Regions from separate parts of the Paenibacillus sp. FSL L8-0333 genome, predicted to be linked through region 2. Evidence: riboswitches for the same ligand, from Rfam matches in the RefSeq annotation. Region 2 holds a riboswitch; the other holds the start of a gene.
What was found. A riboswitch is a leader RNA that binds a small molecule or an ion and turns the genes downstream of it on or off. The one in region 2 is predicted to bind preQ1.

Region 1 (15,064 bases), 2.3 Mb from region 2:
TCAATTAAGACTTGTTTCGTACCATTTACAACCACTATATAACCTGACTTGCCAAGCTGCATGGCAATACTACGTCCGATCCCTCTTGTTGCACCAGTAATTAAGGCTACTCTATTCATCACTACACCTCTTTCACTGCAAAAGCTCCCGCAGCAATAACATCGCCAGCTTCTGTTGTAAGGATCACTTTCACAAAGCAGTCGTCAGCTGCAAAATCAAAAATCACGACACTATCGACCTCTATAGGCTTATGAAATTTCATATCATATTGAGTGATCCACTGTGTAGGGTGCTCAGCAATATACAAGGATTGAGCTAATCCCATAAGATACATCCCATGTGCGATGGGTCGCTCCAAACCAGCCTTAGCTGCGGCCTCTGCATCTAGATGTATAGGCGCCAAATCTTGGGAAGCAGCTGCATATTGCCGGAGTGCCTCAGCAGTTATGCACTTTTTTATCATGATCATCACCTACCCGAATTAACACCGTTTCTGCGGTGACTATAAGCTCACCCTCACACCTACAAACCAGCGTATGTGTGTAAAAAGTCAGTTTACCCTGTCTTCCTTCTTTTTGCACCTCGCCCGTTAACGCTAATTCACAATCCAAAATCATCCCCGCCGTAATCGGAGCCTGATATGAAAATTTCTGAGTGCCGTGAAGCAAGGGTTCACCGATGATTAACCAAGGAATATCGAAGTCTTGCCAGAAAATAATAGGCATCGTCGTAGGAGCGATCAGCTTTCCATTTATCGTCTGCAAGGGTGCTTCAATACTCTGTGCGTAGTCCGAAATCCATTCAGCAGTCATATGGATCTGATGTCGGACACTGTTCATTCTATAACCTCCACGAGTGTTGCCAGACCTATCCCGCCGCCGATTCCCAGAGTAGCAAGCCCTCGTTGGTAAGGAGCATTTTGCATTTCAGCACATAACCGAGTCATTAAAATAGCCCCGGAAGCTCCGTATGGATGGCCTATTGCTAATGCCCCCCCGCCAAGATTGACCTTTTCCTGTGGAATTTGAAGCTCATTCAGTGAAGCCAATACTTGTGAAGCAAAAGCCTCGTTAAACTCTACGATATCTAAATCGGCAACGGTAAGCTTTTGGCGTTTTAACACCTTTTGCACAGCTGGTACAGGCCCTATCCCTAAATAGTTCGGATCTACACCCGCAGCTTGCGCATCCACGACCCGTAAAATAGGCTTCAGCTTAAGCTGCTGGCATTTCTCCCGAGACATCATTAATAGAAGCGCTGCGCCATCATTAATAGGACAGGCATTTCCAGCAGTGACGGTACCCTTTTCTTCAAAAATTGGCGGCAGCTTTTGCAGCTTGTCCAGACTCGTATTTGCCCGAGGACATTCGTCGGTGTTCACCCACTGCCCCTCTACCTGAAGAGGTACTATCTCCTGCTGAAACCGGTCACTTTGCTGAGCATGAACCGCCTTTTGATGGCTTTTTAAGGCATATTGATCCTGCTCTTCTCGAGAAATCCCGTATTTCCTAGCTACATTCTCTGCAGCAATTCCCATATCCGGATCACCGTAAGAGCTAGGCGTAAAATGTGCACGGGTATATAGCTGTGGAACCCCCATTAACGTCTGTGGTTTAGCCATTTTCCATGGAGCACGGCTCGTACTTTCGACACCACCCGCTAAATAAATCTCACCAGCGCCGCTTTGAATCAGTCTTGCTGCTATATTAATTGCCTCTATCCCAGATCCGCACTGACGATCCACGGTGACTCCCGGAACCGAAACAGGCAGCCCCGCTTCAAGCGCAGCTACCCGGGCAATATTACCTCCTGGGCCCACAACATTCCCAATAATGACATCATCGATCAGTTTTTTAGGCAAGTTCGTTTCGGCTACAATATGCTGAATAAGCGGCGCCAGTAATGCTTCCGGCTCAAGTGTACTTAATAAGCCACCCATTCTGCCAATCGGTGTACGTTTTGCCATGACAATTACTGCTTCTATCATACCATCGCTCTTTTCACATAGTCTTTCATCGCTTGCCGGGCAATTTTGCCACTGCTTGTATAGATAAATTCATCCAGGGTTAGCAGCTGCTTCGGCGCTTTGTAGCTCGCTAAATACTGGCGGCAATAATTCTTAATTTCGTCGACAGATAAATGCTGCTCTCCGCTCCACTTCACGAGGGCTATCAGCTGTTCTCCCCAGTAATCGTCAGGCACGCCAAGCACCATCACTTCATCTATTTCCGGAAGAAACTCCAGCACCCTCTCTATTTCTTCCGGATAAACGTTCAGCCCTCCGGATATGATTTTATTCTTCAAACGTCCCGCCATATATAAATAACCAGCTTCATCCTGATAAACATAGTCTTCTAAAACAAGCCATCCCTCTCTAAAAGCTGCTGCTGTCTCATTCGGCAATTGATGGTAGCCTAAAAATATCATATCACTACGCACATATAGCTGCCCAATCTCCCCAGGAGGGACTTCCCGGAACTGGTCATCACGAATGGAAATTTGCACCCCGGGATAAGGTTTGCCTACAGAGGTCGGATTATGCTCGGTCAGAACATCCAAATAACTAATATAGCTCGCTTCTGAAGAACCGTAGGATTCATAAAGACGCGCTCCACCAAACACTTCCATGCCCCTTTTCTTGGACAACTCCGACCACTTTGCACCTGAGCTAATAATCGCATCCATCTGTATCTGCCCAGGTACAGCCTGCAACATCATGGATTCGATCATTGTTGGTACGACGAACAGCACCACGCCCGGAATTTGCCGGCACAGCTCTAACACCTGCGTGGCACTAAATTTTTGTGTGATATGAAAGGTTGCTCCACAATATAGACTCTGCATTGCGGCGAATAAGGATAGGGAATGCACAAATGGACCTGGTGCCAAAACATCCTTCATAGCGTCCAATTCAAAAGCAATATTCGAGACCTCAAAGCTTTTTAACCATGATAAATGGGTACGCATATAACCTTTGGGCAACCCGGTTGTGCCTGAAGTAAAGCCAATAAATAATAATTCATTCGTCTCATCCAACTCAGCCTCCGGCTTCAGGGCAGCCAGCCACTGATCATAGGAACCTGTTCGTTCATTTGAGAAGGTCAATGTTGGGATCGCTTGATCCTTGAAGACCAGATTCTTTGCGGCTTCCGGCTCGGCAAAAATCATTGTCGGCTGGCACTGCTCTATAATAACCTGCAGTTCATTAGCACTCCATTTGGGATCTAAGGGGATGGGAACACAGCCCGCATAAATCGCCCCCAAGAAAACCTCAACAAATTCAATACGATTCGTAGATAAAATCGCGACTTTGTCATGCCTCAGACCCTTTTGCTGTAAGCCATTCGCGATTCTCCGCATCGTTTTTACTAATGTGGCATAGGTATGACTTGCTTGGTCATGGGTTAAGGCAATGCTGTCGGGCTGCTGTGCTGCATGACGCAGTATAGGAACTACTAGATTCATCCTTGATCACACCTGTTCGTAATTTCTGTGACTACCAATTATATACATTTTCTTCAATCGGACTGCCCCGCAAGTCCAGCCCAGACTAAAGTATATGTGTTAAGCGCCATCGCAGGCGCTCCTGTTAAACTAACCCGCTAGAATTGCTATGATAGCTTATTTTAGCTTTATATTATTTTTATGTACACATTTTCATGTAACTATTAAGTCCATCTTACAACTAAAAAAATAGCCAGCACGCATCGATTATGATCGGTACGCGCTGGCTGTATTGTTGTTTAGTCCTTCTTTTGAACGGTCGATGGTGTACCCTCTTCAGAAAAAGTAAAGGTTCGGGCGATATATAAGATAGGTGTGCTTACTGCGGTTAGTAAGAACTTCGCTAGATAAGTTGTAAGCAAAATTTCAAGCCATACATTCCAGTCATACAAGCCCGCAAACGCAATGGTGCAGAAGATAAGTGTATCCACAAAGGAGCTAATCATCGTACTGCCGTTGGAACGAATCCACAGCTGACTTGAGGTGCTGTAATATTTACGAATCCAAGAGTACAACCGAACATCTAGGAACTGACTAATGAAGTAAGCAGTAAGACTACCCAAAGCTAGTCGAGGCATCAGCCCAAAAATCGTCTCCAAAGAAGACTGAGCGATATCGGTCTCCTGTGGCTTAAATACTAGTACCATCTGCATAATGACTGTAGTCATAAGCAAGGTGAAGAAACCAAACCAGACCGCTTTACGTGCTTCCGCTCTTCCGTACTTCTCATTAAGCAAATCGCTGGTCATATACAAAGTGACATACATCGTATTTCCGAGTGTCATCACAATATCAAATGGCATAGCAATCGTCTTAGCTACCTGAATGTTAGCAATTACAGTAGCAATACCTACCCAGGCATACATTCCACTTTTCCCGAACAGGCGGTAACAGAGTAGAAAAAAGGCAAAATTGACAATAACAAATAAAACTCCCCACAACAAATTAAACATATTACTGAAACTCCTCCTAGTTTTGTTTACGCGGGATGGTTACGAACCGCGGCTTACATTATTAAATTTTTGGAACAAAACATTAATACTCTATCACAATAGCGCTTAACAATCCATAAAAATAATATTTTTATATGAAATTGGTAGTTCCAGTTCTTTTTTTTCGACAATTATCTAAAATAGTCAGCAATAATTCATTTTTTTCAGAAAAAAATGCTCTATAGGACAAAACTTTCACTATTCATCCAGAGGTTAATTCTATAGAATAGTATCAAACACCTTATTCCCGATCCATTTAGTAGAAATATGACATAACTATGGAATATATCTCGGGTCGCCAATTTCCAGCAGTTGGCATGGAGTATCTAGTGAAGACCAAAAAAAGAAATGACCTCACCGTCCATAAAAAAAGGAGAGAACGATATGTTTCGTATCAAGCATTCGATCAGTCGCAAATTCACGCGTTTATTATTTGTTGTTCTGTTGCTCACGTCTCTTTTGTTAAGCACCAGCTTCTACTTTATCTCCATCAATATCTTCAACAGCTATGTTATGCCACAGATTAACAAAATCCTTACTGCCGCTGCTCAGGACGTATATAAGAATCTCAACGTAATGCACGCCCAGCAAACGCTAAATAAGAACGAACAATCTGCCACCAATCTTGAGTTCTATTTTCAGGATAAGAGGAAACAACATGGAGTGGAAACCATTTTTCTGGTCAATCTGAAAGGGAAAGAAGCTGAGATTCTATCCGCAGATCACGATGCAAAATTGCAACGGGCAGAAAGTGTCACCGTATCCTCTGCAATGCAACAAGCCTCTAAAGGAAAAACTGGACTAAGCGATACATATAGCGACGCGCATGGTATACATAAAACAGCTTATATCGGTATTCCCGGAAGTACGATGATCATCGGTGTAAGCAGTGACGTAAGCTTCATTCAAGAAAAAACAGACAGCATTCTATGGACAAGTGCCGGCATCACACTTCTGACGTTGATCATCGGCCTAACTGGTGCATGGTTTATGAGTGTGCGTATAACACGTCCAATCTCAAAACTGGCAGCTTATAGTGCCCGGCTCGCAGAGGGAGATTTCACCGAAGAATTATCAATTAAAGGAAATGACGAAGTTGCACAGTTGTCCGTAAGCTTCCAAGCGATGACCCAACGCCTGAAAGAAATGATCGGACATGTACTGGTAACCTCTAATACTGTCGTTGCAGATTCCAACTCTTTAAAAGAACGTGTTGAGGTTCTCAATGATATGGCAGAACACTCCAGCTCATCGGTAGTAGAAATCGGCAAAGGTAGTACGACTATCGCTAGCAGTGCATCAGATAACTCGAGAGCAATGGAAGAAATCAATTTAGGCATTCAAAGTATTGCCTCAGCAGCGAATGAAGTCACGGAGCAAATCAGTGAGGCTTCCGCTGAAGCAAGTGGCGGTAATGAAATTGCTCAAAGCGCTGTGCTGCAAATGCGCCAGGTTGAACGTGCTTCCCTACAGTCGCTGGATCAGTTACAAATCATGAATGAGCGTTCAGTAATGATCGGAGAAGTCGTTCACAGCATTACTGAAATTACGAAACAGATCCAAATGCTGTCGCTGAATGCTTCAATCGAAGCTGCACGCGCAGGAGAGCATGGACGCGGCTTTGCTGTTGTTGCCGGAGAAGTACGCAAGCTGTCTGAACAATCCCGTAACGCAAACGAACAGATCCGTGACTTCCTACTTGGCCTTCAGGAAGATATGAGCCGCTCCGTTACTGAGATGAACCACGTGAATTCTGAGGTTGCCTCTGGAGTCGGCAAGGTAGCAGAAGCAGGTGATGCCTTTAATCACCTCTTGATCCTTATCCAAAGCATCAATCACAGCATCCAATCCGTATCTGCGGCTACACAGCAAATCTCGGCAAGTACAGAAGAAGTCAGTGCTTCCGTCGAAGAAACTGCACAAATTACATCAAGATCGCAAGAAAGTGCGGACACACTCGCTGCTAACTCAGAGCGGCAGCGCGTCGAACTGGAAGGCCATGCAGAAACCGTAAAACATCTGTATGAGCAAGCCAAGAAACTCCAAGAAGCTGTGCAGCAATTTAAGATTTAACGCTTGTAAACTAAAAACCCCCGTTCACACGAAAGTGTTGAAGGGGGGTTTTTAGTTTATGGCTCGCTAGCGCTTGCTGAGGTCTCGTTTAGACTCGGCTGCATGCGCTAGGCTTGCGCGGAGCTCTCGCTTAGACTCAGGGTGCATGCGCTAGGCTTGCGCTAGGCTTGCGCGAAGCTCTCGCTTAGACTCATCACGCCATTTGCTGCTGGCTTGCGGACTCAGATGCCGCTATTACTCGAAAAAATGCCATTTGGAGGCTTTTTCGGACTCGAGAGATGCTATTGCCTCATAATCAACCCAGACTCAGCCTTTTTTGTTCAAATAGCGCCTCTGGTGTCTGAAAACGCTCCAAAATAACCCTTTTTTCGCAAATAAGGTCTCCTGAGTCCGGAGCCAAGTTACTCAAGGTTCCTCCATGGATGCTACCTACTGCAAATTACTCTAAGTTCATCCGTGGTGCTACCTACAGCAAATTACTCAAAGTTCCTCCGTGGATGCTACCTACAGCTAATTACTCTAAGTTCCTCCGTGGATGCTACCTACAGCAAATTACTCAAAGTTCCTCCGTGGATGCTACCTACAGCAAGTTACTCAAAGTTCCTCCGTGGATGCTACCTACAGCAATAGAATCAGCTACATGCACTAGCTTGCGCGAAGCTCTCACTTAGACCTCAGCACGCTATTTGCTGCTGGCTTGCGGACTCAGATGCCGCTATTACTCGAAAAACTACCATTTGGAGGCTTTTTCGGACTCGAGAGACGCTATGGCCTCATAATCAACCCAGACTCAGCCTTTTTTGTTCAAATAGCGCCTCTGGTGTCCGAAAACGCTCCAAAATAACCCTTTTTTCGCAAATAAGGTCCCCTGAGTCCGAAGCCAAGTTACTCACTCAGTAAAAACTAGGTTACTCAGCTTTCATTCAGCTTTTATGGCTAAGCAAACATCACTCAACTTAGTGTCGCGGTGCCCAGAGGATGACCGATACACCGATCACACAAATACCTGCTCCGACCCAGTCATATACGTCTGGTGTCTTCTTGTCTACAAGCCATCCCCATAAGACCGCGAGCACGATAAACACCCCGCCGTAAGCCGCATACACTCTGCCGAAGGAAGGGAATTTCTGCAACGTAGGGATAATCCCATACGCTATCAGAATCAAGGACCCCACTAAGCCGTACCAAAGTGGCCTTGATTCTCTCAACCATAACCACACTAAATATCCGCCACCGATCTCAGCAAGGCCAGCAATTATAAATAGCAGAATGGCAAATAACATGTCATCCCTCTTCCCTGTCAATCTCCTAAAAACGCAAAGGTTACTCATAACAAATTGTACTCAAGGTTCATCCGTGGTGCTACCTACAGCAAATTACTCAAGGTTCACCCGTAGAGCTACCTACAGCAAACTACTCAAGGTTCATCCGTGGAGCTTACATTAAATTGTACTGGAGCAGCAATAACACTAGCAGCAGCACAACCTCCAGCAGCTCGTTCAGCGCGCCGTACACGTCGCCGGTGAGCCCGCCGAGCCGGCTGCTGATCCGCCGCGCAGCTGCGGTGCCGCAGGCCAAAGCCGCGACCGGCAGCAGCAGAGCTGCCGCCAGATGCAGCGGCCACGCGGCTAAGCCAGCGCCGAGCGCCAGTGGCGCAGCGGCGGCGGCCAGCGAGAGCAGCGCGGCGACTGCCAGCGCGCGCCGCTCATGCGAGGAAGCTAGGCCGGCGAAGTTCGCGGCCAGCCCCTCGTCTCCACGGGCAATGGGATAACGCACCATTGCCCGCACCATATACCAGCGGCTCCAGACCGCTGGTACCAAGAGCAGCGGCAGCTCGTAGTAGGCGTAGCCTTCGATTAGAGCTGCCAGCAAAGAAGCTTTAAACAGCAGGAGCAGCACGCAGGCGAGTACGCCCATCGCACCCACACGGCTGTCCTTCATAATCTCCAGGGCACGCTCCCGTGGCCGATAGCTGAGCAGACCATCTGCGCTGTCCATCCAGCCATCAAGATGCAACCCGCCTGTGAGGCTTACCCACAGAATCAGAGTGATCACTGCTGCTGGCCAAGCAGGTAAAAGCAATCCCGTCAGGGCTGCTCCAGCAGCTACGCACAGCCCAATTGCTGCGCCTACCATGGGATAGAAGATCACACTGCGGCGCAGCAGTTCAGGAGAGAACCCCGGATCACCTTTTACAGGAAATCGGGATAAGAACTGAAAGGCAGCTACGGCCGCATCCCTACGCTCCCTCATAAACGATACTCCCTGCTCTTAAGCTCAATCGGAATTCCAACAGTTACTAGAAAGACCTGTTCGCATTGCCGAGCGATCAGGGCGTTCATTCGTCCCGCCAGATCACGATACAATCGGCCAAGCGCATACTCCGGAACAATCCCGTCGCCAACCTCATTAGTGACCAGAATAAGCGTCCCTTGAAAAGAACGCACACTGTCTTCAAGTCTTGTTATCTCACTCTCAACAAGCTCTTGCCTATTTTCAAAACCTTCCACGGCCAATAATGCATTGGATAACCATAAGGTTAAACAATCTACGAGCACCGCTTTTTCACCCGATAATCGCTTTAGCAGATCTGGTAAATCATACGGTTCCTCAAGCGTCTCCCAAGCGTAACCACTTTCCATTCGTTGATGCTGATGCAGAGCAATCCGTTCCTTCATTTCGTCGTCAAAAGCCTGTCCGGTTGCTACATAGAAGGCCTGATCTGCCAGTGAATGCATCAATTTTTCTGCAAAACCACTTTTACCGCTACGTGCGCCTCCCGTTACAAGAATGCTCATCGTTGACCAGCTCCAGAGATGCCTGCACTTTCAAAGGTTGCCATTTCGCTCAAAATGCGGCAGATCGCCTCGATTAAATGAAGGCATAATACTCCCCCTGTTCCCTCACCCAATCGCAGACCGAGATTAAGCAGCGGTTCAAGTCCAAGCTGCTCTAGCATTAGCTTATGACCCCGTTCTCCTGATACATGAGAGGCTATCATATAAGCGATGGATTCAGGTGCAAGGGCTTTTGCCACAAGCGCTGCCGCCCCCGAAATAAAACCATCCAAAATGATAGGTGTCCGATTAGCAGCCGCACCAAGAATCAGTCCCGCCAAGCCAGCGATTTCCAGTCCGCCAACTTTAGATAATACATCCAACGGATCTGCTGAATTCGGTTGATTTACCTTTAAGGCGCGTTCCACCACTGCAATTTTATGTAGTAAACGTTCATCATCAATTCCCGTTCCTCGTCCCACAGCTACTTCAGGGGCTATTCCTTTGAGAGCACATAGAATGGCAGCACTAGCCGTAGTATTCCCAATGCCCATTTCGCCTGTTATAAAAATCTCCGTTCCGTTCTTAACCGCTTCCTGCGCAACTCTTATCCCAACAAGAAGAGCATTCATGGCATCCTCACGACTCATCGCAGGTCCCACAGCCATGTTATCCGTTCCCCGGCGCACTTTACGATCAATCAGATCAACATGACCGAGATCGCCGTTTATGCCGATATCAACAAACTGTACCTCTGCCCCAGCTTGACGTGCCAATACATTCACAGCCGCTCCACCGCTGAGAAAGTTATGGGCCATCTGCAGCGTGACTTCCTGTGGAAATGCGCTAACCCCTTCGCAGCATACCCCGTGGTCAGCAGCCATCACAACAACTGTTCGTTTGGTGAAACTAGGCTGCTCTGTACCCGAAATTCCAGCGAGCTTAACAGCGAGAGGTTCCAATTGTCCCAAACTGCCCGGAGGTTTGGTCAGAATGTTCAGCCGATGCTCCGCCTTGAGGATGGACTGATCATCAGCCGGTATGATTTGTTTAATTACCTCTTGAATATCTGAAAACATAAAATTACAACCTCCTATTAAATGTATCCGTATAACCTATTCTATCTCATATTCGCAGAAAAGCCCCCATCTATGATAGAGGGGGACTTCTAGAATTACAACTTCACTTTCATAAAATCTTCGATTCTCTCCAGCGCCTCCGTCAATTTTTGTAAGGAAGCGGCATAGGAGCAGCGGATATACCCCTCTCCGCCTGCTCCAAACACATGACCCGGAACCGCAGCGACACCGACCTCCCTGAGCAGCTGCAAAGCGAAGTCTTCTGATTTCATTCCGGTATGAGCGATGGAAGGAAAGGCATAAAAAGCGCCCGCCGGTTCGTGGCAAGGTAGTCCGATGGATCGAAATCCACTAACCAGCAGCTTTCTCCGCTCATCGAAGCATTGCTTCATGTGTTCCTTATGCTGCATTCCGTTGCGCAATGATTCAATCGCAGCAATTTGACCGAGCACCGGGGCACACATCGCAGTGTATTGATGGATTTTTAGCATCGCAGCAATTAATTCTCGATCGCCACAAGCATAACCCACTCTCCAGCCAGTCATTGCAAAAGCCTTGGAGAAGCCGCTAATCACAATCGTCCTTTCCAGCATCCCGGGAAGAGAGGCGATGCTGACATGCTGACTGTCATACGTAAGCTCGGCATAAATTTCATCTGAAATGACCAGTAGGTTATTCTCTTTTACAATCTGTGCAATAGGCAGCCAGTCTTCATAAGTCATTACTGCACCTGTAGGATTAGTCGGAAAATTCACCATAAGAAGCTTGGAACGCGGGGTAATCACCTTCCGTAACGCTTCAGCAGTAAGCTTAAACCCCTGCTCGGCCGAAGATTCTACCTCCACCGTAACCCCCCCGTTCAAATGGGTAATCGGCGAATATGCGATATAGCTCGGAGAAGGGACGATAATCTCATCCCCAGGTGTAATGAAAGCTCGTAATGCCAAGTCCACAGCCTCGCTGCTTCCCACCGTAACCATAATCTCATCGTTTGGCTCATAGCGAAGCTTGAAACTTGTGTGCAGATAAGAAGCGATCTCCTCTCTAAGCTCCAGTAAACCGGAATTTGGCGTATACATCGTTTCCCCATTGTTCAAGGCACGAATACAGGCAGCTCTTACATGCTCCGGTGTAACGAAATCTGGTTCCCCTACACCCAGCGATATAATATCCTGATTCCCCGTACTTAGGTCAAAAAAAGCCCGAATCCCCGATGGCGCAATCTCCCGCACTCGTGGAGCAATCCATTCATTATGCATGGCTGTACACCTCTTCTTTTGCACTCTTTTCCGTTAGGGAAAGGGAGATGATTTCGTCCAGTAGTCCGCTGAAGGTGTAGCCTGCCGCTTGCGCGCTTTTGGGTAAAAGACTGGCCTTCGTCATGCCTGGTAACGTATTCACCTCCAGCACATAAGGAATACCCTCTTTAAGCAGCATATCAACCCGTGCATACACGCTACATTTTAGTGCTTTATAACAGCTCAAGGCAGCCTCGCGTACCCGTTCATGCACTTCAGTAGGCAATTCAATGACCCGTTCATCTGCTCCGCCTTCTTCGTACTTAGCACTGTAATCGAACCACTCGGCATTTGCTGAGGTAATTCCCAGAATAGGCAGCAGCTCTCCGTTTAGAATAGAACAGGTGATTTCTTGGCCTTGAATGTAGCTTTCAATCAAAATCGCCTGATCACAGGCAAAAGCCTTCTGCACTGCGCACAACAGCTCCTCGCTGCTGCTCACTTTTTCCATTCCGATACTCGAGCCGCCTGAACATGGCTTCACCATAACCGGATATCCGAGCCGTTCCACCGCTTCAGCCGAATAATCCTTCATGCTGTCCCAGCATAGCCAATCTGCTGTGTTGACGCCTGCGCAGCGCATAAGCTTTTTGGAGAGATCTTTATCCATACAAATGCTGCTAGACAAAACCCCGCTGCCCGTATACGGAATCCCCATCGTCTCCAGCGTTCCCTGAACCGTACCATCCTCGCCGTAAGCTCCATGAAGTGCAAGCAGCGCGATATCGATCCCTTTTGCCTGCTCAATAAGCTCCTCACGCTTGGTGATCACAATTGGAATAATTTCATATTTATTGGGGTCTAGATTCTTCAATATTTCTCTACCGCTATTCATGGATACCTCATACTCTGAGGATACCCCGCCCATAATTACGCCTACTTTCATCTCAAGCACCTCTTTATCCCATTAGTTGTCGAGCTGTTCTGCCAATAACCTCGATCCCCTTGCGGATATCCTCATCCGTCACTCTGGAGAAACCGATCCGTATCGTATTTTGCCCTTTACCGTCTGTGAAGAATATATCTCCTGCTGTAAAAATAACCCCTTGCTCATGACAGGCCGCCAACAGCGTCCTTGTATTAAAGCCCTCCGCGAAGGTTACAAAAAGATGCAGGCCACCGTCCCCTGACAGCGCCGTATAAGGAATAAAATCCTTGCAGCATTGCAGGGTTAATTCATACTTTCGTTTGTATTCCGCTCTGGCTTTTTTCAAATATTTCTCTAAATGGCCACCCAATAAATACTGATATAAAATGGATTGATCCAGCGTCGAGGTATGAATGGTACGGGCGCGCTTGACGCTTTCGAGGGAATTAATCAACTCCTGATCCGCCAGCACCCAACCTACACGTAGTCCCGGAAATAATACCTTGGAGAAGCTGCCGAGATAAATCACGCTGTTGCCGCTGCCTGCTGCTGCGATAAGTGGAGCCACATGTGAGCCCGAATATCGTAATTCCTCGTTAAAACCATCTTCAATCACCGGGACTTGGTAGCGATTCATCAGCTTCATTAGCCGCTGTCTTTTCTCTGGAGACATTACAATTCCGGTCGGATTATGATAAGAAGGGACGAAGTATGCACAGTCAAAAGCTTGCTGTTGCAATGCTTTCTCCAGCTCCGCCAAATCAATCCCATCACGCTCCATCGAAATCCCGGTGATCTCAAAACCGTTCAGCTTCAAATTTTTGATCGCTGTATGATGCGTCGGATTCTCACAAATGACCGAACCATTTTTTTTACTCAGAGCAGACAATACAATATCGAACCCCTCTGTAAAACCATTGGTGATCAATATATCCTTGCCCCTCATTTCAACGCCCTTGTGCTCCATATACTGCTTCAAATAGTCTATTAAAGGTCTATACCCTTTGGCATAGCCGTAATTTAGCAGAACGTTGCCTTCTACCGACATCCGATCCATAAAGGATCTCTTCACATTATCCAGATCAAAAAGACTCTCATCAGGCGCTATGCTGGTGAAGGAGATCGTCCCCTTCTCCGCTCGAATCCCGCGCTTCATGATATCCAGTTCCTCTGCCAGCACCGCGTGATCATTGAGACGTGACTTCCAGTCCATCGTCCAGGAAGAGATCGTTTCACTGCCGGGCGGCGTAGCTGCAACATAACTTCCTTGCCCTTGCACGGCATAAGCAAAGCCATCATCCTCAAGCCCTGCATAAGCAGAGATTACGGAGTTGCGGCTAACCTTAAGCAATGTGCTGAGCTCTCGTGTGGAAGGCAGCTTCTGATTGCCTTGCAGACCGCCTTTTATGATTAAGTGCTTCATATAGTCTTTAATTTGTATATACACCGGCCGTCCGGCTATGAGCTTAAAATCCTTAAACATCTCTCAATCGCCCCCATGACTATCATGGCACAATCACTCGCTTAAAAAAAGAACCACAGCCATGGGATTTTAATCCGGCTGTGGTTCTATGAGGGGACAAATGCCCAAAAATCAAGTTACAGATCTATGCTTCGATCACAAGCTCCCCTTCTCCAGCAGGGATCTCAAAACCATTTAAAAACCGGGTTAATATGTCCTCAGTAATCGGAAATGCGGCATTGGCGTCAAAACGTTCACTCCGGATAAGCAGTCTCTGACGTAATTCATCCGGCTGAACCTTTAAGTGAATCAGTTCCCACACGCCAGCATAATCCTCAATAAGTTGCTTGTAATCGTTCCGTCTCTGACGTTGCCAGAAGCTGAAATCGATGACAACATGATGTTTTGCCTGAAGCAGATTCACCAGCTCCCCCCGCAGTTTTATCTCCGACTCTTCTTTATAGAACTCATAATTCTGCTCTGGATAATCCACCCCGAAACGGCCGTGCGTGGTCCAAATATCTTCATCTATCGAAAGTCTGGCGAATCCCTCTTTCTCCAGCTTTTTAGCAAAAGTTGTTTTACCCGACCCCGCTACACCGCACATCATCACTACGATGGAAGCAACACTCGTACGCTTTTGCTGAAGCAATTTTTCAATAACTAACTTTTCGCTCAGCATTATAAATGCATCTCCCTTCCAATTGATGGTATACTCATCGTTACAAAATACTTTCTCAAGGGATTGTATGTTGTTTATTCTACTCTTGGTTTGAAGTCATCTAGTGTTTGTATTACAGTGTATGAGATCCAATAGTTTGTTTTCTTGATCTCTTACTTATTTCCGTTAGGAATCGTGTCGCTCTTTTAGGTGTTCGATAAAATATGAAATTGTTCCCATACTTTTAATACGTTTATAACCCAATTTAGCAATTCTAATTGCTTCTTTCTTTCTAGCTGCGATGGGTTCCTCATATTCTTCTTGTGTATATAGAATTAAATTTCCTTAAT
Region 2 (15,064 bases):
AATTGATGTTTCCAGATATGCACTTGATAAGGAGCTTACGGGTCTTGAGTTCGCCTGTGGCATTCCAGGAACAGTTGGTGGAGCGCTCTATATGAACGCAGGTGCTTATGGCGGTGAGATCAAAGATGTCCTGCATAGTGCACTAGCTATAAATAAGAACGGGCAATTGGTAACTCTGCAAGGTGATGAGCTGCAATGGGGTTACAGAAAAAGCGTGTTCGCAAGCGGTGAGTACATTGTACTTGAGGCCAAATTTGCTATGACTTCCGGTGATGTTTTAACGATCAAGGCAAAAATGGATGAACTAACTTATTTACGTGAATCGAAGCAACCGCTTGAGTATCCATCCTGTGGGAGTGTATTTAAGCGGCCTCCAGGCCGTTTTGCAGGTCAGTTAATTCAAGAGAGCGGCTTACAGGGTACAAGAATCGGCGGTGCTGAGGTATCCAAGAAGCATGCGGGATTTATTGTGAATGCAGATAATGCAACAGCCAGTGATTACATCGGGCTAATCCACCATGTAAGAGCGACTGTGAAGGATAAATTCGGTGTAGAGCTGGAAACTGAAGTGGAGATCATTGGAGAAGAATAAATGATAAGCAAAAAGAGCCCGCAATCGCTGTGGGCTCTTTTTGCTTATCATAATCATGTTCGTTTAATCTACTGAAAGGGTGTAATTAGCTCTGTCCGTAGTTATTTCTGCCTTGCGGTCGGCTAAGTCTACGATTTGAAGACCTTCAACAGCTAAATCATAAGTGGATTGTGGCAGGGATACCAGTTCACCATCGGCGTTAAGTGTGCTGCCGAAACCTCTTAATATCAGTGCACTTCCAAGATATTCATCAATAACATCGTCTGCACTCCGGAAATCTACGGACTCTAAATTGAAATGAACTTTATCCAAATCACGAAGTTCTTTCTTTTCAATAGCGATTGTTTCATTCAAATGATTGTTAAGCCAATCCATAAGCTGCTGTATACTTTGTTCCATAAAATGCTCCCACCCTTAGCTCGAAGATTATTATGAATAAGTTACCCTTTTCTTAGGATTTGAATCCTTTTTTTTGCCGCATCTTAATTAACCATATGAATAATTCATGTCATTAAAAAGAAATCCACAATCAAATTGGCATTGGTTTTGAGCTTCCTAATCTCTACATACGCAGGTCTATCCACGTTAATCTGGAGTGATTTGCTGATCTGTATAAGGTAACAGTAAAGAGTAGAACTTGTCAGGAGCGGGCTACCCATGGTATAGTTCAAGACGCAATATGCTTTATGCTTTAAGAAGAAGTCTGCACTAAAGTTGTGCAGGAGAGGTTCGCGAACTCCCTCTATAAAAAACTAAGAATATATTAAACAGTACAAGCGGTTGCTGTCCTTTATCCGGACGTTGCTTCCGTTTCTTCTTAGTGGAGCCAAGTTTTCGAAATCTCGTTCTTCTTTCCATTACCGGCCAAGGCCGAAGGAAAAGAGAGGGGTTTTTTGTCGTGTCAGAAGGAAGATTGAAAGAGGAAATGCAAGAAGTTACTTTGCTTGGTAATCAGGGAACACAGTACAAGTTTGGTTATGATCCAGACATTCTGGAGGTGTTTGATAACAAACATCCCGGACGTGATTATTTTGTTAAATTCAACTGCCCTGAGTTCACTAGCTTGTGTCCTGTAACGGGTCAGCCGGATTTTGCCACGCTGTATATTTCGTATATTCCTGAACAAAAAATGGTGGAATCCAAATCATTAAAGCTGTATCTGTTTAGCTTCCGCAACCATGGTGACTTTCATGAGGACTGTGTCAACATTATTATGAATGATCTGATCTCATTGATGGATCCGCGTTACATTGAGGTATGGGGCAAGTTCACTCCGCGCGGAGGCATTTCAATTGATCCTTATTGCAACTATGGAAGACCGGGTACGAAGTATGAGGCGATGGCGGAACACCGCTTAATCAATCACGACCTCTATCCAGAAAAAGTGGACAACCGCTAAATTCCAACTTGTGATAAGGAGAGATTCATATGAACAAAAAAGCACTCGTCGTATTCAGCGGCGGACAAGATAGCACCACTTGCCTGGTTTGGGCATTGCAGCAGTATGAGGAAGTGCAGGTAGTTACCTTCAACTATAATCAACGTCATGCGGCTGAAATCGAAGTTGCAACAGAGATAGCAGCTAAGTTTAATGTAAAACAGCATATTCTTGATCTGGGGCTGCTTAATCAGCTGGCACCCAATGCTCTTACCCGTCAGGATATTGATATCGTGGCTGGGGAAGGGGATGAGCTTCCAAGTACTTTCGTCGATGGACGAAATCTGTTGTTTTTATCTTTTGCCGCAATATTAGCTAAACAACTGGGGTACTCCCATATCGTCACTGGGGTTTGCCAAACGGACTTTAGCGGTTACCCGGACTGCCGTGATGTTTTTGTGAAATCATTGAATGTTACGCTGAACTTATCTATGGACTATGAGTTTGCGATCCACACTCCCCTAATGTGGCTGGATAAAAAAGAAACGTGGAAAATGGCAGATCAACTGGGGTATTTTGATTATGTTCGCGAACACACACTGACCTGTTACAACGGTATTATTGGCAGTGGCTGCGGTACTTGTCCAGCCTGTCTATTGCGTCAGCGTGGTCTTGAGCAATATGAGGCGGAGAGAATGGAGGCCGGCTCTTAATGCTTAACGAGGTTTCAGTCTGCAAAATATTTACGTTCGATGCGGCACACCAGTTAGTGGGACACAAAGGGAAATGCAGCAATCTGCACGGACATACTTATAAGCTCGAAGTAGTGCTTAAGGGCAAACCTATGGCCGCGGAAGGCCACTCGGATGAAGGCTTCGTCATTGATTTCAGCGATATCAAAATGACAGTACAACAAAGCCTTGTAGATCGTTTAGATCACGCTTTTCTTGCTATGGGAAATGAACCTGTGTTAGAGACGTTAACGAATACGGGCTCCAAAGTAGCCTTATTGTCTTTCCGCACCACAGTGGAGAATATGTCTTCATATATTGCCTACAAGCTTAAGCAAGCAGGATTGCCTTTATACTCGGTAAAGCTATGGGAGACTCCAACCTCTTGGGCAGAGGTGCTGGCTGAAGATGTTCCGGATGAAGGGCCATCCTACCGTTTGTATGGAGGCTGTGACTGTGAGTAAGATTCCTGTAACTGAAATGTTCGGTCCAACTATTCAAGGCGAAGGTGCGGTAATTGGAGTGAAGACGATGTTTGTCCGCACCTATGGCTGCGATTATCGCTGCGGCTGGTGTGACTCCGCTTTTACTTGGGATGGTACGGCTAAGAATAAGGTTCGCATGATGGAAGCAGAAGAAATCATAAATGAATTATTGGCGTTAGCTGGAGATAATTTCGACTGTGTTACGATTTCAGGCGGTAATCCTGCCTTGATTGGTGAAGGAATGGGTACCTTCATCAACCTGCTTCATGAGCGTGGAATAAAAGCAGCGATAGAAACTCAGGGGAGTAAATGGCAGGATTGGTTCAATGACGTGGATGTGCTGACAATCAGTCCTAAACCTCCAAGCTCAGGAATGACAACGAATTGGGAAATGCTAGATAACATCATGAGTAAGATGGAGAAACTGGGTCGTTCTACGCATAGCTTGAAGGTCGTAGTGTTTGATGATAAGGATTTTGATTATGCGAAAAACGTTCACCAGCGATATCCGAATGTGCAGCTCTTTCTGCAGCCTGGTAATGATGATGTCACGGAAGAGGGCAACATTTCTGCTCGACTTCTGGGAAGGCTGGAGTGGTTGTTTAATAAAGTAATCGTGGATTCGGATATGAACAAGGTTCGTGTACTTCCACAGCTGCATGCATTGATCTGGCATAATAAGCGTGGCAAATAAAAGATTGATGAAATCGTCCGGGTATCTGCTTACAGATGCTCGGTTTTTATTTTTAACATTTGTAACTTCTAGTAGGTAGATAGTCTGTCCCAGTTTCTGGTATGATTTTGAAAAAAGCTCTTGGAGGTTATTCATTTGGAACAATCAACAGCATTATTAATTATCGATGTTCAAGAAGCCATGTTCTCCTATGAACTAAAGCTGTACGATGAAGAGGGTGTGATGGACAGGATTGTCTCCCTTCAGCAAAAAGCTCGATTAGCAGGTACTCCTATTGTGTATATTCAACATACCGAAGATGAGGAGTACACAAAAGGTACACCCACTTGGCAGATCAGTCACCGCATCACACCGCAGGAAGGCGAAGTTATCGTTGAGAAGCCTACTTGGGATGCTTTTCACCGAACGGAATTGCAAGATGAACTCCAAAAGCTCGGGATCACGAATCTGGTGATCTGTGGGATGCAAAGTGAATTCTGTCTGGATACGACAATAAGACGCGCATACAGCATGGGATATAAAAGTGTACTGGTTTCAGATGCTCATAGCACCTTTGATAATGGGGTTCTGAGTAGTAGGGAGATCGTTAAGCATCATAATGCGATAATTGGAGGTAGATTCGCCCAGTTACGAGCTGAAAGCGAGGTTCAGTTCTAGATGAATACACCCCAGGCTGCCATGAAGCCTATTCAGCGTTCTCGCCTTAGATTGTTTGCTGGCAAACGATATTTTATTTGGAAAAGATATTTGAAATGGTACACTGGACGAAGCAAAATAGCGAAGCAGCGTACGGATGAAACATTATCTTATGCAGCTATGACTCATGCTACCCCGTTATTAAGAAGTCTTCGGAATGTAGATATGCTGCTTCAATACAATAAAATTACTAACTTACGGCTGGCAATTGCGAAGCTGGATGGACTTGTTGTGCAGCCGGGGGAGACTTTTTCCTACTGGAGAAGTATTGGTAAGCCCACTAAACGAAAAGGGTATCTGGAGGGTATGGTGCTGCATTATGGTGGTTTTCATTCCGGGGTTGGAGGAGGCTTATGCCAGTTGTCTAATCTGATCTATTGGATGGCACTGCACACACCACTTACCGTTATGGAACGGCATCGTCACAGCTATGATGTATTTCCAGATGAACAACGTACACAACCTTTTGGAAGCGGGGCGACCTGTTCTTATAACTATTTGGATCTTCAATTGAAAAATAACACCGCTCAAACGTATCAACTAAAGCTCTGGCTGGACGATAGCCATTTACACGGGGAATGGAGATGCAATGAGCAGGCGCTTTATGATTATGAAGTATACGAAAGTGATCATAGGATTAGTCTAGAGCCTTGGGGCGGATATATACGCAGTAATAAGATCAGTCGAAAAGTATATACCCGATCTGGAGATCTAATTGGAGATGAAGCTGTAACTGATAATTACGCACTGATGATGTATTCTCCGCTTCTTCATGGATAAGAGGTTAGGGCTTAGGGATATAACATAGAAAGGTATGATCGTTATATCTCTAGACCATCTCCAAAGGAGCGGATTAACAGCATGAAAGCACTAACCTACCAAGGGAAGAAAAAAGTGGAAGTTAAAGAAGTAGCTGATCCGAAGCTTGAGAAAAAAGATGACATTCTTGTTCGGATTACCACTACGGCGATTTGTGGCTCGGATCTGCACATTTATAACGGAGAAATTCCAGGTATGCATGATGATTATGTTATTGGTCATGAGCCGATGGGGATTGTTGAGGAAGTGGGACCTGACGTAACTAGAGTCAAAAAAGGTGACCGAGTCATCGTCCCCTTTAATGTCGCCTGTGGGCAGTGTTTTTTCTGCCAGCATGAGATGGAGAGCCAATGCGACAATGCTAATGACGCCAAGGACACAGGCGGTTATCTTGGTTATTCCGATACTTATGGCGGTTTTGCTGGCGGACAAGCTGAATTGCTGCGGGTACCTTATGGTAATTTTGGGCCTTTTGTAGTTCCGGAGGATGCAGAAATGGAAGATGAGAAAATTCTTTTCTTATCTGATATTGTGCCTACTGCTTGGTGGGGAGTAGAAAGCGGGGGAGTGAAGCCGGGAGATACGGTCATTGTTCTCGGCTGCGGGCCCGTGGGACTGCTAACTCAAAAGTTTGCCTGGATCAAAGGAGCCTCTAGAGTCATTGCTGTTGACCATATCGGCTACCGATTGCAACATGCGAAGTTGACCAATAATGTTGAAGTTTATAACTTCGAAGAGATCAAGGACATTGGGGCTCATTTGAAGGAGATCACTCATGGGGGCGCAGATGTGGTTATTGACTGTGTGGGTCTAGATGCCAAAATATCTGCCTTGGAGAAAGTGGAAACGGTTCTGAAGCTGCAAGGGGGCTCGCTCAGTGCATTCAGAATGGCCGCGGATATCGTACGTAAATTCGGAACCATCCAGCTTGTAGGGGTCTATGGACTTAATTACAATATGTTCCCGCTGGGTCAGCTATTTGAACGAAACATCACATTAAAGATGGGACAAGCGCCGGTGATTCACTATATGCCGTTGCTGTATAAGATGATTAAAGAAAATAAATTTGATCCTACAGATATCATTACGCATCGCCTGCCAATTAGTAAAGCGGAGCATGGCTATGACGTTTTTAGTGAGAAAAAAGAAGATTGCATCAAGGTTGTTCTGAAGCCCTAGCCTTTTAAGAAGCATGAGCTTTCGTCAGAAATGACATTGCTTGTGCTTTTTTTAGTGAAATCTTATGAAAAAAGATGCATTTTTTCACGGTCTGCGTTAAATTAACATAAGTGACTTAAGATATTGAAAGGACGCGTAACATGTGAAACTTAAAAAACCGCCACTTCCGATTCCACTATTAATGTTGATAGGGATTGTGGCCATCTCTTTTTCCGCCATTTTTATTAAATGGTCTGATGCACCTGCATCTATACAAGGCATGTACAGATTATTATTTACCTCACTGCTGATGCTGCCTTTTGCAAGACCCTATAGTGGAGCTGCTTTTGCTCTAAGTAAAAAAGACTGGCTAATGCTCATCCTTTCAGGCGCAATGCTTGCGCTGCATTTTTTGCTATGGATGGGATCATTAAAGTATACTTCGGTAGCTAGTTCAACAATGATCATGGCGCTGGAGCCTGTATTTATTATGCTGGGTGTTTATTTTTTGTATAAGGAAAAGACAGCTCTGTCTGCTATTCTAGGGCTTGGCATTGCAATTGGCGGTGTCGTGTTTATCGGCTGGGGTGATATTGGAATCTCTGCAGATAATCTTAAAGGTGATCTATTATCGGTCGGAGGCACTGTCGCGGTAGCTGTACATATGCTGATCGGTCAAAAGCTAGTGGTGCGCATGCCCTCTTATTTATATAGCTTGATTGTCTTCTTGTCAGCCGCTGGCGTGTTCGCCGTATACAATCTGTTCATGGGGATTTCCTTTTTTAATTATCCGGCCAAGGAATGGGGAATCTTTGTATTGTTAGCAGTGGTGCCAACGGTGTTTGGCCATATTTTGTTTAATTGGTTACTACAATATGTATCTGCGACTACGGTTTCAATGAACATTTTAGGAGAACCAGTGGGTGCCAGTATCTTAGCGTATTTACTCTTGGGTGAACAGCTAACAACCTTACAATGGGCAGGTGGGCTGCTCGTTATGATTGGACTCGCAGTATATTTGTACGCGGGAAGAAGGAAAACTATCCGGATGGCTGATGCCATTCAGAATGCTTCATAACAGATATTTTACACATAAAGGGGTAGCAATGGATGGAAGAGCAGAATCAATATTCAAATAATCAGGCAGAAAAAAACGCTGTGCCAACAAGCGAAGAACTATGGAACGAAGATACTTATACCGCTTGGGTAACTCGGTTTGGTACACCGTCAGAAGCAGCTGCAAAATTAATAAAGGAACCAAGTGCAAAGCTTTACCCGCTCCTTTCTTTTTTTGGAGAGGTGAAGGGGAAGAAAATGATGAATTTAATGGGCTCAAACGGAATGAAGGCCGTGGCACTCTCATTACTAGGTGCGGAAGTAACGGTTGCTGACTTCTCGGAAGCCAATGCGCGATATGCGGCTGATCTTGCCCAAGAAGCAGGGGTACCACTAACCTATATCGTCTCAGATATTCTTAAGCTGCCAGAAGACGTCCTTGATGGTTCATATGACATCGTCTTCGCGGAGTTAGGAATTGTTCATTACTTTACCAACCTTACACTATTCATGGAAACAGCTCGCCGATTGCTTTCTCCTGGAGGCGTATTTGTACTCCGCGATTTTCATCCGGTAACGACCAAGCTTATTTCCTCGAAGGGATCTACTGCGAAGGTACGCAAACACAAAGTAAACGGAGATTATTTTGACTCATCATTGGAAGAGAAGAAGGTATCCTATTCCAAGTATTTGCCTTCCACAGGTACACCAGCAGGTGAACAAGAGCATAGTGTTGTGTATTGGCGCCGCTGGACACTCGGAGAAATTGTAACCGCTGCAGCTAATAGCGGACTAGTGATCCGCCAATTAGTAGAAGAACCTAATCTATCTTCCGACGTGTATGATAAGGGAATTCCTAAGACCTTCACATTGGTGGCTGGAAATGGCGCAAGCCTGTAAGAGGGATCGCTGACATGTGATTTTTTAGGATATAACATTTGTGCTGAACTGAGGTGCTCTCGGTTCAGTTTTTTTGTGTGTAAAACATAAAATTTTAAACTTTTTTACGGAGATTATTCCATTACAATGGCAACTTATAGGGAATACAATGATTTTACATTCCGGATTGTAAGCGATTACTTTAAGGGTTAATGCATTCTCAAAGAATTTGAGGTGGATATCAAAATGAACGAAGTGTTGCTTCGTATGGAGGGAATCAACAAGTTTTTCCCAGGTGTTCATGCTTTGAATGAATGTCAATTTGAGCTGAAGCGTGGAGAAGTTCATGCGTTAGTAGGAGAAAATGGCGCTGGCAAGTCTACCCTTATGAAGATTGCGACAGGTGTCTATTCCAAGGATGCTGGTCAAATGTGGTACAAGGGAAATGAAGTGCAAATTGTTAATACCCGTGAAGCACAGGAGCTTGGAATTAGTATCATCCATCAGGAATTGAATTTAATGCCTCATCTTACGGTCGCCCAGAACATTTACATTGGACGAGAGCCGCGAAAAGCTCTGAAATGGTTCGTTGATGATTTAGAGATAAACCGAAAAGTTCAGGTTTTGTTTGATCAAATGAATCTGAAGCTGGATCCCAGAGTTTTGGTATCAGATCTGACCGTTGCTAATCAGCAAATGGTTGAAATCGCTAAAGCCTTGTCTTTCCAAGCCGAGGTATTGATCATGGATGAACCAACCGCCGCGTTAACAGATACAGAAATTAACGAGTTATTTCGAATGATTGAGCAGCTACGAGATAAAGGTGTGGGAATTATTTATATCTCTCACCGCATGGATGAATTGAAGCGAATTACAGACCGCATTACAGTTATGCGCGATGGTTGTTATGTAGATACCGTTCGTACCGATTCAATAACGATTGATCAGATCATCAGCATGATGGTTGGACGTGAATTATATCAAACGTCGAAACCAACGATTGCGAAACAGACTCAGCAAGTTGTCTTAGAAGTTCGGAATCTTTCTAGAGGGCATGCGTTCAAGGATATTAGCTTTCATCTGTATAAAGGTGAGATTTTGGGCTTCGCTGGTTTAATGGGAGCTGGACGTACCGAGGTTGTTCGTGCCGTATTTGGTGCCGATCCCATCGATGAGGGTGAAATTATGCTCCATGGAAAATCGGTTCGTATACGTCAGCCACATCAAGCGGTACAGCATGGTATTGGGTATTTGTCCGAAGACCGTAAACGTTTCGGACTGCTTGTGGATATGGATATCAGCATGAATAATGCGATTGCCTCCTTTTATAAATTCCGTAATTCATTTGGCTGGATGAAGGAGCGGGAGATGCGAAGCTCAGCGGAGCAGCATGTTGAAGCGCTAGCCACCAAAACTCCAAGTGTAGGTCAAAAGGTTAAGTTTCTGTCCGGGGGTAATCAGCAGAAAGTGGTCATCGGCAAGTGGTTGACGAGAGACTGTGATGTACTCATCTTCGATGAGCCCACAAGAGGTATTGATGTAGGCGCGAAAAGTGAAATTTATAAGCTGCTGGATCAGCTTGCGAGTCAAGGGAAGGCGATCATTATCATTTCTTCAGATCTTCCTGAGATTCTAAGAATGAGCCATCGGATTATCATTATGTGTGAAGGGCGTATAACAGGAGAACTCCCCGCAGAAGAAGCATCGCAGGAGGCGATTATGAAATATGCGACGAAACGTTCATAACTGTTCAAGAGTTAACCGGAGGTGTCAGGACTATGAAGATCGCGGATAAAGAGATTAGTCAGCCAGCGGGTATGAAGCAAACGGGAGGGCAATCCGGATTCAAACAAAAATTATTGGCATTTGCAAGTCTGATCATATTGGTCATCGTATTCTCTTTATCCTCCAGTAACTTTTTTCAATTCTCAAATCTTGTCGGAATTCTAGTTTCTACAGCTGTAATCGGAGTATTAGCGCTTGGAGCTACCTTTGTTATTATAACGGGTGGCATCGACCTCGCTCTGGGTACTGTAATGACATTCTCATCTGTTATGGTTGGAGTCATTATTACCTTCTGGGGTCTGCCCGTCCCGTTAGGCATTGTAGGTGGGATTCTGGCTGGAGCACTGTGCGGCTTCATCAGCGGTTTGATGGTGGCGAAGATGAACATCCCACCCTTCATCGCCACTCTGGCGATTATGATGGTCACCAAAGGCTTGTCGCTTGTCATCACAGGAGCCAAACCCATTTATTTCAACGATGATCCGATCTTTGCCAAGATCGCCATGGGTAAAATGATCCCCGGTATACCCAACACCATCGTTATCTTCTTATTACTCGGTATGATCGCAAGCATAATCTTGTCTAAGACGATTATTGGGCGTTACAACTTCGCACTTGGCAGTAATGAAGAAGCTACTCGCTTATCAGGTGTGAACACAGTCAAATGGAAGATTATTATCTATTCCATTACAGGGATCTTTAGCGGAATCGCAGGTATCCTGATGGCATCACGTTTGAATTCAGCACAGCCATCACTGGGCACCGGTTATGAACTAGAGGCTATTGCGGCAGTGGTCATTGGCGGGACTTCCTTAAGTGGAGGTGTAGGTTCTATTCTAGGCACGATTATTGGCGCACTGATTATGAGTGTGTTGACGAATGGCTTGCAGATTATGTCTGTTGCTCAGGAATGGCGGACGGTCATTGTCGGTGTTGTAATCATCATTGCGGTTTACGCTGATATTCTACGCCGCCGTAAGCAATGAACTTGGTATGATCTCCATCCGGAGTGATATACAAAGCAAATGACGAGGGGGAAGATTCAAATGAAACTGCGTCGTAGAGGGTTTATCATGCTTGCCTGTCTGTTATTAGTTACTACATTGCTGAGTGCATGTAACAACAATGATAGTAACAAGAGTGCATCCGGTTCAGACAAACCATACATTCCAGTCATATCAAAAGGGTTCCAGCATCAATTCTGGCAAGCGGTAAAGCAAGGAGCGGAGAAAGCTGCTAAGGAGTTTGATGTTGAGATTACCTTCGAAGGTCCAGAAAATGAGAGTCAGGTGGATAAACAAATTGAGATGCTGCAAACAGCTCTCGACAAGAAGCCAGCAGCAATTGCGCTAGCCGCACTAGACAGCAAGTCTGCGATTCCTTATCTAGAAAAGGCAAAGGAAAATAAGATTCCGGTCATCGGCTTCGACTCTGGTGTAGACAGTGATATCCCTGTAGCAACAGCAGCGACTAACAATAAAGCAGCAGCTGCTTTGGCCGCAGATAAAATGGCTGAACTGATTGGCAAGAAAGGTAAAGTGGGCCTTGTCATACATGACCAAACGAGCAGCACAGGGCAACAGCGTCGCGATGGCTTCTTGGAACAAATGAAAGCAAAATATCCGGATATTCAAGTGTTAGAGCCGCAATATGGGGGTGGAGATCAGTTAAAGTCCACAGACCTTGCGAAAGCGATGATGCAGGCAAATCCGGATCTGAAAGGAATCTATGGCTCTAACGAAGGTTCTGCTGTAGGTGTGGCTAATGCAGTAAATGAATTGCAAATGAATGGTAAGATCGTAGTCGTCGGCTTTGACTCTGGCAAGCAGTTGATGGATGCTATCCGCAGTGGTGTTGTGGCTGGCGCTGTTACACAAGACCCCATTGGTATTGGCTATCAAGCTGTGAAGGCAGCTGTGCAAGCGATTAAAGGGGAAGCGGTTGAAAAGAACATCGACACGGGGTTCCACTGGTATGATAAAAACAATATGGATTCCGATGAGATCAAACCTCTACTATACGAATAGAGTTTAATAATAGAGGTTGCCTCACGCAGGCGGCCTCTATTATGCTTATGCTGATAAGTTTAAAGTTGTGGAGGTGTTGGATGTATAAGATAATTCTGGTTGATGATGAAGATGAGGTTCGCGAAGGGATCAAACAGAAGATCACATGGAGTAAATATGGGTTTGAGCTAGTTGGTGATTTCGATAATGGCCGAGATGCGCTGGAAGCGATCGAGCAGCATCGGCCTGACGTAATTATTACTGATATTTGTATGCCTTTTATGGATGGACTGGGATTGGCCAGAGCTGTGATGGATAGGTACCGGGATATGAAGGTCATTATCGTCACTGGATATGAAGACTTCGAATATGCGAAGCAGGCGATAACGCTAAAGGTGACTGAGTACTTATTAAAACCGATTAATGCACGTGAGTTTGCTGAATTTCTAAGTAAGATGAAGCAGGATTTAGATGAAGAGCATTTACAAAAAGCGAATTTAGTTAAGCTTCGTATGCAACTTAATCAGAGTCTTCCATTGCTGCGGGAACGATTCTTGGAGCAGCTGGTAACTACTCGAATGAAAAGCGAAGAAATCGAGAATAAATTGAGTTATTTTCATATTCAGTTGCAGGGTCAAGTGTACCTTGCGCTCGTTATAGATATAGAACTGGAGAAACGAAGCCAGAACATAACTTTCGATGCAGAGCTACTGCGTTTCGGCGCCTTTAACATTGTTCAAGAGCAGCTGGAGAAAGAGCAAGACGGAGTGGTATTCCAGACGAGAGATGGAAAAATCGCTGCGATATTATCCGGCAATTCAGAGGCGTTAGAAGTAGCAACGCAGCTTCTCGCAGAGCAAGTCCAGAGTAGCTTAAATAAATATTTGAAGCTGTCATCAACCATAGGCATCGGTAGAAAATATAATACTGTACAACAAATTCCACTATCCTTCCAAGAAGCGGTCTCCTCCATAGAATATCGTTACCTTTTAGGCATAAATAAAGTTATCTCCATACAGGATCTTGAGTTTGGCAAGGGATTGGATCAGGCGCATTTCACCTCATGGGAAAAGCAATTCATATCCGCTTTAAAGACAGGTAAAGCTTCAGCTGTATCGGAAATTCTGTTGAAGTGGTTTCAGGAGCTTAAAAGTAATACCTCCTCTATAGAAGGTTGCCGTAGCAGCATCTATCAGCTGCTGGTTTCTTTGATGAACTATGTAGTCGACATCGGCTTCCCAAATACAGTAGTTGTTTCGCATAATATGTTTGCAGAGGTTGCTGCGCTTAAGACTTTAGATGAAGCTAGAAATTATTTGGAGAGGACTTGCCATGAGCTGATACTTAAACTATCGGCACAGAGAACAACGGTTCGGACTTCTCAGATGCAAGCCGCAGAAGCTTATATTCGCGAGAATTATTGTAATGACAGCTTTTCACTCAATGAGCTGTGTAGCCATATTTTTATGAGCATCAGTTATTTCAGTGCAACTTTTAAACAGCATACTGGAGAAACATTTATAGAATATCTGACTCGACTCCGTTTGGAAAAAGCAAAAGAACTCCTTACGGTCACACAGTTGAAGACATATGATATCGCTGCCAGAGTTGGTTATGCTGATCCACAGTATTTTAGTGTTATTTTCAAACGTAATGTAGGAAGCACACCGAAGGAATATCGACACCGGCAGAAGGAGAATCTCTCTCTATGAGATCACAGCGCTTTTTCCGCAGCCGAAGTATTCATACTAATATTGCTGTCTCCTTTTCACTTCTTATCCTCTGCACAACTATTGTCCTGACTTATACTTCCTATCGCCTGTCCTCAGCTGCAGTCAAGGGCAATTCTGTAGCCTACACTTCACAATTAATAGAACAAGTAAAACTGAATATCGAGAATTACATTGGCAATATGGAGAGCATAGCTGCTCTGGTGTTAACTAGCAGTGATCTAGAGAAATATATAAAAGGCTCGAAATTAGATGAAGAAGAGGCGCTTAAGGATAAACTGCTTGCCAGTCATTATCTCCGGTCAGTCGTTCAGTCCCGCTCGGATATTTCCTCTATATTATATGCAGGCTCAGATGGCATGACCGTTTCGGATCGACAGCATGCTGTTTTGAAACCGCTTCCTGAACTAATAGCTCAAGATTGGTATCAAAAAGCTATGAATCAACTAGACGTTGCAGTTTCTTCCTCTCATGTGCAGCACATCTTTCAAGATGAATACCGGTGGGTAGTGTCGATAAGCCGAAAGCTCTCGAATGCGAATGCTGTGACGGAAGCGGATCAACAAGGTGTACTGCTCGTAGATCTCAATTACAGTGTAATTAATAATCTATGTAAACAAATCGAACTGGGAAAACGCGGTTATGTTTTTATCGTCGATCCCGCAGGTAGCCTTGTCTATCATCCACAACAGCAGTTGATCTACTCCCAGCTCAAGTTCGAACAATTGGAGACGGTCCTTGGGATCAAAAATGGATCTGTTACGGTTAACACGGGGAATGACCAGAAACTGTACACTGTGGACACTACCAGCTTTGGCTGGAAAATAGTTGGAGTCACTTATCCGGATGATTTGGTCGCGAACAAGCAACGTATGCAAGGAACCGCCGCCTTATGGGGAGCAATTAGTTTGATTTTTGCTATGGCTATATCGATATTTCTCTCGTACGCACTGACCAAACCGCTGAAGAATTTGGAGCTGAATATGAAAAAAGCGGAACGTGGAGAGTTCGACATACGCGTAGAGATTGAGAGCACGAATGAAATCGGCAAGCTT

Region 1: it holds a riboswitch for preQ1, as region 2 does, so the genes downstream of both, NYE72_RS06120 (queuosine precursor transporter) here and queF (preQ(1) synthase) in region 2, are expected to answer to the same signal.

What each region holds. Positions count from the first base shown of each region.
Region 1 is NZ_CP150186.1:1,384,618-1,399,681, reverse strand. Features, by position in the region: gene NYE72_RS06145 (SDR family NAD(P)-dependent oxidoreductase) at 1-119, opposite strand, end outside; gene NYE72_RS06140 (MaoC family dehydratase) at 122-463, opposite strand; gene NYE72_RS06135 (MaoC family dehydratase N-terminal domain-containing protein) at 438-839, opposite strand; gene NYE72_RS06130 (thiolase family protein) at 836-1,987, opposite strand; gene NYE72_RS06125 (AMP-binding protein) at 1,984-3,465, opposite strand; gene NYE72_RS06120 (queuosine precursor transporter) at 3,744-4,457, opposite strand; PreQ1 riboswitch class I at 4,468-4,513, opposite strand; gene NYE72_RS06115 (methyl-accepting chemotaxis protein) at 4,881-6,569, shown strand; gene NYE72_RS06110 (YnfA family protein) at 7,526-7,852, opposite strand; gene cobS (adenosylcobinamide-GDP ribazoletransferase) at 8,007-8,822, opposite strand; gene cobU (bifunctional adenosylcobinamide kinase/adenosylcobinamide-phosphate guanylyltransferase) at 8,819-9,367, opposite strand; gene cobT (nicotinate-nucleotide--dimethylbenzimidazole phosphoribosyltransferase) at 9,364-10,425, opposite strand; gene NYE72_RS06090 (aminotransferase class I/II-fold pyridoxal phosphate-dependent enzyme) at 10,521-11,684, opposite strand; gene NYE72_RS06085 (D-alanine--D-alanine ligase) at 11,677-12,609, opposite strand; gene NYE72_RS06080 (PLP-dependent aminotransferase family protein) at 12,623-14,074, opposite strand; gene NYE72_RS06075 (ATP-binding protein) at 14,199-14,735, opposite strand.
Region 2 is NZ_CP150186.1:3,696,054-3,711,117, reverse strand. Features, by position in the region: gene murB (UDP-N-acetylmuramate dehydrogenase) at 1-592, shown strand, start outside; gene NYE72_RS16520 (hypothetical protein) at 656-991, opposite strand; PreQ1 riboswitch class I at 1,311-1,354, shown strand; gene queF (preQ(1) synthase) at 1,518-1,991, shown strand; gene queC (7-cyano-7-deazaguanine synthase QueC) at 2,021-2,683, shown strand; gene NYE72_RS16505 (6-carboxytetrahydropterin synthase) at 2,683-3,165, shown strand; gene queE (7-carboxy-7-deazaguanine synthase QueE) at 3,158-3,880, shown strand; gene NYE72_RS16495 (cysteine hydrolase family protein) at 4,016-4,537, shown strand; gene NYE72_RS16490 (VanW family protein) at 4,538-5,356, shown strand; gene NYE72_RS16485 (zinc-dependent alcohol dehydrogenase) at 5,438-6,574, shown strand; gene NYE72_RS16480 (DMT family transporter) at 6,717-7,631, shown strand; gene NYE72_RS16475 (class I SAM-dependent methyltransferase) at 7,664-8,509, shown strand; gene NYE72_RS16470 (sugar ABC transporter ATP-binding protein) at 8,735-10,234, shown strand; gene NYE72_RS16465 (ABC transporter permease) at 10,306-11,259, shown strand; gene NYE72_RS16460 (ABC transporter substrate-binding protein) at 11,320-12,300, shown strand; gene NYE72_RS16455 (response regulator) at 12,381-13,991, shown strand; gene NYE72_RS16450 (sensor histidine kinase) at 13,988-15,064, shown strand, end outside.